2 regions of the Arthrobacter sp. SRS-W-1-2016 genome follow, and region 1 is predicted to be linked to the other one. Evidence: predicted binding sites of a transcription regulator. Region 1 holds the regulator's gene; the other holds the start of a gene.
The links. Region 1 encodes LexA, which represses DNA repair genes until DNA is damaged. Its sites were predicted from a motif close to TCGAACANNTGTTCGA; they were not measured.

Region 1 (4,272 bases):
TTCGACAACATCCAGGCCAAGTCCCGTGCCGGTGGGGTTGTTCGGCGAGCAAAGGAACACGACGTTCGGTTTGAGTTCGCGCACCTGCGCGGCGGCCGAGGCTGCATCGAGTCCGTAGTCATCGCCGCGAACACCCGCAATGTAGGCGGTGTCGGTGCCGCTGGCCAGCAGGGGGTACATGGAGTACGTGGGAGGGAACCCGAGCGCGGACCGTCCGGGGCCACCGAAAACCTGGAGGATCTGCTGTAGCACTTCATTGGAACCGTTGGCCGCCCAGATATTCTCGGCAGCGAGGTCGTGGCCAAGGTATTCCGCCAAGGCCTCGCGCAGTTCAGTGAACTCACGGTCCGGATAGCGGTTCAGTCCGGTCGCGGCTGCCGCCACCGCTTCGGTGATGGCCGCCTGGACATCGGCCGGAACGCCATGCGTATTCTCGTTGACGTTGAGCAAAATCGGGACATCAAGCTGCGGCGCGCCATACGGGCTCAGGCCGCGGAGGTTGGTCCGTAGGGGAAGTCGGTCAAGTCGCTCAAGCTGCTCACTCACCATGACAGTTTAAGGTGCCACGGCGGATGCCCTGAAACTGTGACGGCCCTGCGCCCGTTCAGGCGGGCTGCCACCCGGGACGAAAGTGCCCTCAGGTGGCAGGAATGAACAGTTGCTGGCCCGGTACGATGCGTCCGTCCTGCAGGTTGTTCAGCTGGATAATCTCGGCTACGACATCGCGAGGATCCCGGGAAGGCGCCGCCTTCCCTGCAATCCCCCACAAAGATTCGCCCATTTGAACCGTGACACTCGTGCTGGACGTGGGCTGTAGCTCGGCGGCGGAGTCAGCAGCCTTGGCCGGTGAATTCAGGAATCCCGCCAGGCTGAGCAGCGCTGCAACCACGAGCATTGCCGGGAGGCCGAAGAAGACCATACGGCCCCGGCGTGTCAGGCGAAGCCTGCCCGGTGCCGCACTGCGGCCTGGGGTGTGGGTGATGGTGATTGCGGACATGAGCTGAGCCCTTCTGAACAATGCCGCATTCCGGAATCTCTGGGTGCGGCTGCCAATTCTTGCCTTCAGTCAGTGCGTTGCAAGCCGATTGTTCGTCCATGTCTTCGAACGAACACCCGGATCTCGCAGCACTTTTATAGAACACATATTCGAACCTTGCTAAGACATTTTTAGCACTTATCAACGAACGATGTCGAGACTCGCTAGAACAAATGTTTGATAAACGCCTGTGCCTGCCCTACGTTTGAGTGAAGGAACGAGCACTGAATCAGTGCAACAGGAGGGTCTGACATTTCAGGCCGACAGTCCCGGCAAGCGCCTCAGCGGCGGACGGGCGGAACGGAAGGCGTTGGCAAACATGGCAGCGAAAGCCACTGGCAGCGGGTCGGCCTCATCGCGGAGCCAGCAGCCACAGAAGGCCCCCAAGAGCCTGACCGTCCGCCAGAAGAAAATCCTGGAGACCATCCAGCGTTCAGTGAACGATCATGGCTATCCGCCGTCGATGCGCGAAATCGGGGACACGGTTGGCTTGGCCAGCCTGTCCAGTGTCACGCACCAGTTGTCACAACTTGAGAAGCTCGGCTATCTCCGTCGCGATCCCAAGCGTCCGCGGGCGATGGAAGTCCTCATGCCATTGACCTTGGACGGAGGCTCGGTCATTCCCGGCGTCGAGGCTCCGGCGAAACTCCGGAGCGCGGGCGGCCTGGCCGTCACGGAGCTCGCGAGTGCCAGCGACACGGCCATGGTTCCCCTCGTGGGGCGCATTGCTGCCGGTGGACCCATCCTGGCCGACCAGACCGTTGAAGATGTCCTCCCGCTGCCCCGCCAGCTGGTTGGCCATGGCGAGCTCTTCATGCTGAAGGTCGCCGGTGATTCCATGATCGACGCCGCTATCTGCGATGGCGACTGGGTGGTGGTACGGCGGCAGAACGACGCACTCAACGGCGACATCGTGGCCGCGCTCCTGGACGACGAAGCCACCGTCAAGACCTTCCGTCAGCGCGACGGCCACACATGGCTGCTCCCCCAGAACACGCAGTACGAGCCTATCCTGGGTGACCATGCCACCATCATGGGCAAGGTCGTCTCGGTCCTGCGCTCACTCTAGGACGCGCCCACTCTAGGACGCGCCCGAGCCCGGACGCGCCCGCTTTAAGCGTTGGCCGACTCGGCGTAAAGCCGCTCGAGCGCACCGCGCACCACTGAACGGTCCGTCGTGGGCCAGAAGGGCGGCAAAGCTGCCCGGAGGAAGTTGCCGTAGCGTTCCGTCGAAAGCCGTGAATCCAGTACTGCCACCACGCCTTTGTCCCCCGTTGAGCGGATGAGGCGGCCTGCTCCCTGGGCCAGCCGGATGGCCGCGTGCGTCGCGGACACTGCCATGAAACCGTTGCCCCCGGCCTGCGCGACCGCGCGTGATCGTGCCGTCATCAGGGGATCGTCCGGACGAGGGAACGGGATCCGGTCGATGACGACGAGCCGGCAGGAACCGCCAGGAACGTCGACGCCCTGCCAGAGGGACATGGTGCCGAACAGGCACGTGTCCTCTTCCTCGGCAAACTGCCTGACCAACGCGGCCATGGTCGATTCGCCTTGGCACAGGATGTCCACGTCCAGGCGCGACCGCATCGCGTCCGCGGCGTCCTCCGCTGCACGGCGGGACGAAAAGAGGCACAACGCTCCGCCGTGGGAGGCTTTGATGAGTTCTTCAAGTTCGTCGAGCGCCTCGGGCGAGGTGCCGCGCCCGGGCTTGGGCAGGTGCTTGGCGACGTACAGCATGCCTTGCTTCGGATAGTCAAACGGCGAGCCGACATCCACGCCGGTCCAGCTCGGGGCGCCTTGGCCAGTCAGGCCAAGCCCGCCGGCGGTGGCCTCGAAGGCAGAGCCAATGGCCAAGGTGGCGGAGGTCAGGACCACGGTATGGCCTGCGAAGAGACCTTCCCGGAGGCGTCCGGCAACGCTGAGCGGCGCGATGTTGATGAGCGCCGGCGAATCCTCGTCAGGCGCCGTGTAGCCCTGCTGCGGATCGAAGGTGCTGTTCCGGGACAACCACACGACTTCCCGGTTTTCCCGGGCGGAGAGCAGCCGTTCGCACAACTCAAGGATCAGCATGAGCCGTGAGCGCGCGAGCTGGCGTCCGCCGTCGACCGCGTTGGACGAATCCCCCTTCGAATCGGAAAGCGCCGCACGGCACGCTTCCCGGAGCTGGTCCACGCAATCCAGCTGTTCATCATTGAGCCCGTTGGGCAGGAGGCCGGACGGCGCACCGATGATCGCGAGTTCCAGGCGGTCGGCTGCGGCGTTCAGCGCGTCCACGGTGATGGCTGTATGTTTGCGGGCGCTCGAGGCCGCGGCATGGATCATCGCCACCGACAGCTGTCCGGACACGGCACCGGTCACCCGGTCCTGGAGCTCGTGGGCCTCGTCGACCACTACGACGTCGTACTCGGGCAGCACGGCCAAGCCTTCGAAGGCGCTGACGGCGAGCATCGCATGGTTGGTGACCACGACGTCGGACTCCGCGGCACGGTGGCGGGACAGCTCACTGAAGCACTCCTCCGCCATCGGACACTTCTGCGCGCCGAGGCATTCCATCGACGTGACCGATACTTGGCGCCAGGCCCGGTCTGTCACACCCGGCATGAGTTCGTCGCGGTCCCCTGTGGTGGTCTTCCCGGCCCACTCGCGCAGCCGCAGGACTTCCTTGCCGAGCTGCGAGGCCGGCCCGCCGATGGCTGCGGCGAGATGCGGGACGCTGGTGTCCTCGCCGAGGGAGAACAACTGCCCCTCGGCGGGCTCCTCGCTCGGGAAACCGCCCTCCAGCTTGTGCCGGCACACATAGTTGGCCCGGCCCTTAACCAGGGCGATGCTGACCGGACGTTCCAGCTCCGGATTGATGGTTTCCAGGAGGCGGGGCAGGTCCCGGCCCACGATCTGCGTCTGCAGGGCAAGGGTAGCCGTGGACACCAGCGTGGGCTTGTTGCTTTCCATCGCGTGCGCAATGAGCGGAATCAGGTACGCGAGGGACTTGCCCGTGCCCGTGCCCGCCTGGACCAGGAGATGTTCGCCGGTCTCGATCGCCCGCGCCACCTGCCTGGCCATCTGGTGCTGGCCCGTGCGGTTTTGCCCGCCCATGCCGGCCACGGCTTTGTCCAGGAGTTCGAGGGCGATCCGCTCCCCCACGGTTTCGCCGCGCTCCCCCGCCTCTGGATCAACCATTGCTGACGAACGACTCCAACTCGGCGGCGAGGTTCTCATGGACCATGGCCACCACGCGG
Region 2 (4,272 bases), on a different contig from region 1:
TCCTCGACAGGCTCAATGATTTTGGTAACGGCCTGGCGGTGCACCGTGGCGAGGTTGCCCGGTGACAGCTCAAGGACAACCTTGTTCTCAGCGTCGTCCATCGCGACAATTCGGCCGAACAGGCCGAAACTGGTCATGACCTCAACGCCGGGGGCGAACTGGGATTGCAGCTTGGCCTGCTGTTGCTGCGTCTTCTTGTTGCGGCGGAACATCATGAAGATGAAGACGCCGAGCATGGCAAACAGCAGGATTGTCATTGGATCCACAGGGAAGTTCCGTTCTTTACTTACGTTTTTGGTTTCACGGCCATGTCTGCCCGGTGGATCCGGCGGCCGTGGAGCTTTCGCCCGCGTGGCCGCACAATGCTCCGACGGGCGGGCACAGAACCAAGGACTCGAACGTGCCGAGTGTCATACCAGTCTAGAGGGTTAAGCTGAATGGATCGTGCTATCGGCCGGTGTCGATGCTTTCAGCGCCGTTTTCGCTGTCCTCGAACAGCGCGAGGGGATCCTGCCCGAACACTCCTGCCGGCACCGCATATCCAAGGTGCGTCCATGCTGACGCCATGGCGATCCGGCCGCGCGGCGTCCGGCCCAATAGGCCTTCGCGCACCAGGTACGGCTCAGCGACCGTTTCCACAGTCTCCGGCTCTTCCCCGACGGCGATTGCAAGGGTGGAGAGCCCCACGGGACCACCGTTGAACTTGAGGATCAGGGCTTCCAGCACGGCACGGTCCAAGCGGTCCAATCCACGCTGGTCCACCTCGTACATGTCCAACGCCGCGGATGCTGCACGCGCATCGATCTGTTCGATGCCGTGAACCAAAGCCCAGTCCCGGACGCGGCGCAGCAGCCGGTTGGCGATGCGCGGAGTTCCGCGGGAACGGCCCGCGATCTCGCTGAAGCCGGCGGAATTGACCTTGAGATCCAGCAGTCCGGCCGAGCGGCGCAGCACCAGTTCGAGCTCCGCCACGGAATAGAACTCCAGATGCCCTGTGAAACCAAAGCGGTCACGCAGCGGTCCAGGCAGCAATCCGGCCCTCGTGGTGGCCCCGACGAGGGTGAAGGGCGGCAACTCAAGCGGAATGGCAGTGGCGCCGGCGCCCTTGCCCACCACGATGTCCACCCGGAAGTCCTCCATGGCCATGTAGAGCATTTCCTCTGCGGGCCGGGACATCCGGTGGATTTCATCGAGGAAGAGGACTTCACCCTCCGAAAGCGAAGAGAGGATGGCCGCGAGGTCTCCGGCATGCTGGATGGCCGGCCCGCTGCTGATACGCAAGGGAGCGTTCATCTCGGCGGCGATGATCATGGAGAGCGTGGTCTTCCCGAGCCCCGGAGGGCCCGACAGCAGGACGTGGTCCGCGCTGCGGCCGCGCATCCTCGAGGCTTCCAGCACGAGCGAGAGTTGCTTGCGGACGCGGTGCTGGCCTACGAAGTCGTGGAGGTTCTTCGGGCGCAGCGCTGCCTCGATGATGCGCTCTTCGGGTTCCTCTCCCCCGGTAACGAGGGATTGCTCAGCCACGGCTGCCTACCCGGTTTCCGGCTCGGGCGCCGTCCTGCCCAAGCCAGCGAAGGGTTGCTCGCAGGATCTGGGCGACGTTGCCGGCGTCGGCGAGTTCCGGGGAATCGGCCATGGCCTTGTCGATGCTCCCGGCGGCGTCCTTTTCCGACCAGCCGAGGCTCGTCATGGCAGCTACCACCTGCGGCTTCCACACGGACTGGGCAGCGACGGCGGGGGCAGCCCCCGGAGCGGTGCCGTGGGGTACGAGCTTGCCCGCAAGCTCGAGGACGATCCGGCCGGCCACCTTCGGCCCGATGCCTGGCACCTTGGTGAATGACTTGGCGTCACCGGAATGGGCGGCGACGCGGATCGCCTCGGGCTCATGGACGGCGAGGACTGCGAGGGCCAGCCGCGGTCCCACACCGCTCACACTGAGCAGGACATCGAAAACTTCCCGTTCGTCGTCGTTCGAGAAACCAAAGAGCGTCAGGGAGTCCTCCCGGACGATCAACGAAGTGAACAGCTTCGCTTCCTCGCCGACATGCAGGTGGCTGAGGGTTTGGGGCGTGGCGTAGACGCTCATTCCGGCACCGTTGAGATCGATGACGGCCGTGGAGAGACTGACGTGTGCCACGGTTCCGCGGAGAAAACTGATCAAGACCCGGCTCCTGAAGTACTGCCCCGTGCATGCTGCGCTTGCATCCAACACGCGGGGGCTATCCGAACATATCTACGAATACCCTAGCAAGGGCCGCCGACAATTACCGGGCGCGGCGCGCTTTCGCTTCGGCTTCCGCCCATGCCCGCTGGGCCGGCGTGAGCGCGCTGCTCCCCGGTCCGGTGGTGGCAACGGCGGCGCCGCTCCCGGCCCGCCACGCGTGCGTGACGGCGAGGGCCAGCGCGTCCGCGGCGTCGGCCGGACGGGGCGGGGCGTCCAGGCGCAGGATCTTGGTGATGAGCTTGGTCACCGCCTCCTTGTTGGAGGTGCCGCTTCCCGTGACGGCGGCTTTGACTTCCGACGGCGTGTGGAGCGCCACCGGGATGCCGCGCCGCGCTGCCGCCGCGATGACCACCCCGGACGCCTGGGCCACGCCCATGACAGTGCTGACGTTCAACTGGGAGAAGACCCGTTCGACCGCAAGAACGTCTGGCTTGTACAGGTCCAGCCATTCGTCGATGGCCTTGGCGATGACCAGCAGGCGCTGGTCCAATGATTGTTCCGGGGAGGTTCCCACGACGCAGACGGCCACCATGGTGGCGCGCCTGTTCCGTTCGACGTCGACCACTCCGATGCCGCAACGGGTGAGGCCCGGATCGACTCCTAGTACGCGAAGAGTCAAGTCCGGGCCTCCCTGTTGGTTGTCAGGCTATGTCGCAAAAAGCATTACTCGGCTTCGAGCGCAGCCTGGACTTCCTCGCTCATGTCCGCGTTGGTGTAGACGTTCTGCACGTCGTCGAGATCCTCGAGGGCGTCGACGAGCTTCATGAACTTCTTGGCACCGTCGAGGTCAAGCGGTACCTGCATGGACGGGACGAATTCAGCTTCGTCCGTCTCGTATTCGATGCCGGCTTCCTTGAGGGCTTCGCGGATGGCCTGCAGATCGGTGGGTTCCGAGTGGATTTCCCAGTTGTCGCCGCTGTCCTTGACTTCCTCGGCGCCTGCGTCGAGCACGGCCATCAGGATGTCGTCTTCGCTGAGACCGTTCTTGGGCAGGTTGACGACGCCCTTGCGGGTGAAGAGGTAGCTCACGGAGCCGGGGTCGGCGATGGTGCCGCCGTTGCGGGAGATGGCCAGCCGGACCTCGGAGGCGGCACGGTTCTTGTTGTCCGTGAGGCACTCGATCAGGAGGGCTGAACCCTGCGGGCCGCGGGCTTCGTACATGATTTCCGTGTAGTCGACCACTTCGCCGGTGAGCCCGGCTCCGCGCTTGATGGCGCGGTCGATGTTGTCAGCGGGGACCGACGTCTTCTTGGCTTTGGTTACGGCTAGTTCCAGGCTCGGGTTGCCGGCAAGGTCCGGTCCGCCCATGCGGGCCGCTACTTCGATGTTCTTGATCAGTTTGGCGAACGACTTGGCCCGGCGGCTATCGAGGATGGCCTTCTTGTGCTTGGTCGTCGCCCATTTGGAGTGGCCTGACATGCTTTAAACTTCCCCTCTGATCATTCGAATAAACAATTCATGCACGCGCTTCTCCCCAGTCACTTCCGGGTGGAAGGAGGTGGCCAGCAACCGACCTGAGCGCACTGCAACAATTCTAGCCAACCCGTGCAAAGTGTCCGTGTGGCTGGCTTTTCCCGGTTCCACCTGGGCAAGGATTTCGACGCCCGGACCGACGCGCTCCACCCATGGCCCCCGGATGAAGACGGCATGGACGGGGTCGACTCCGGACTCGCCGGCGCTGAACTCGAGGCCCTTGAAGTCAAGGTCGGTTTCGAAAGACTCACGCTGCCGGCCGAACGCGTTGCGGCGGACCGTGATGTCCAACCCGCCGAAAGTCTGCTGCGGATTCCCGGCGAGGTCCGTGGCGGGATCGGCGATGTCGTCTGCCAGGAGGATCATTCCGGCGCAGGACCCATAGACCGGCAGCCCGGACGCGATCTGCTTACGGATCGGATCCGCGAGTTCGAAGATCCGCGCCAGCTTGTCGATGGTGGTGGACTCGCCGCCGGGAATGATGAGGCCGTCAATGTCGTCGAGTTCCGCCGGACGCCGGATGCCGACGCCGGTGGCGCCGGCCGCTTCGACGGCGTGGATGTGCTCACGAAAAT

Region 2: a site for LexA is predicted at 2,224-2,239, ahead of ruvA (Holliday junction branch migration protein RuvA). Genes of this name have one in related genera too.

The regions. Positions count from the first base shown of each region.
Region 1 covers NZ_MTPV01000014.1:43,458-47,729, forward strand. Annotated here, with positions in the region: gene BMF89_RS03345 (histidinol-phosphate transaminase) at 1-546, opposite strand, end outside; gene BMF89_RS03350 (LysM peptidoglycan-binding domain-containing protein) at 638-997, opposite strand; gene lexA (transcriptional repressor LexA) at 1,356-2,105, shown strand; gene BMF89_RS03360 (ATP-dependent DNA helicase) at 2,150-4,213, opposite strand; gene hflX (GTPase HflX) at 4,206-4,272, opposite strand, start outside.
Region 2 covers NZ_MTPV01000078.1:5,971-10,242, reverse strand. Annotated here, with positions in the region: gene yajC (preprotein translocase subunit YajC) at 1-257, opposite strand, end outside; gene ruvB (Holliday junction branch migration DNA helicase RuvB) at 448-1,524, opposite strand; gene ruvA (Holliday junction branch migration protein RuvA) at 1,517-2,161, opposite strand; gene ruvC (crossover junction endodeoxyribonuclease RuvC) at 2,265-2,843, opposite strand; gene BMF89_RS20910 (YebC/PmpR family DNA-binding transcriptional regulator) at 2,888-3,643, opposite strand; gene pdxT (pyridoxal 5'-phosphate synthase glutaminase subunit PdxT) at 3,647-4,272, opposite strand, start outside.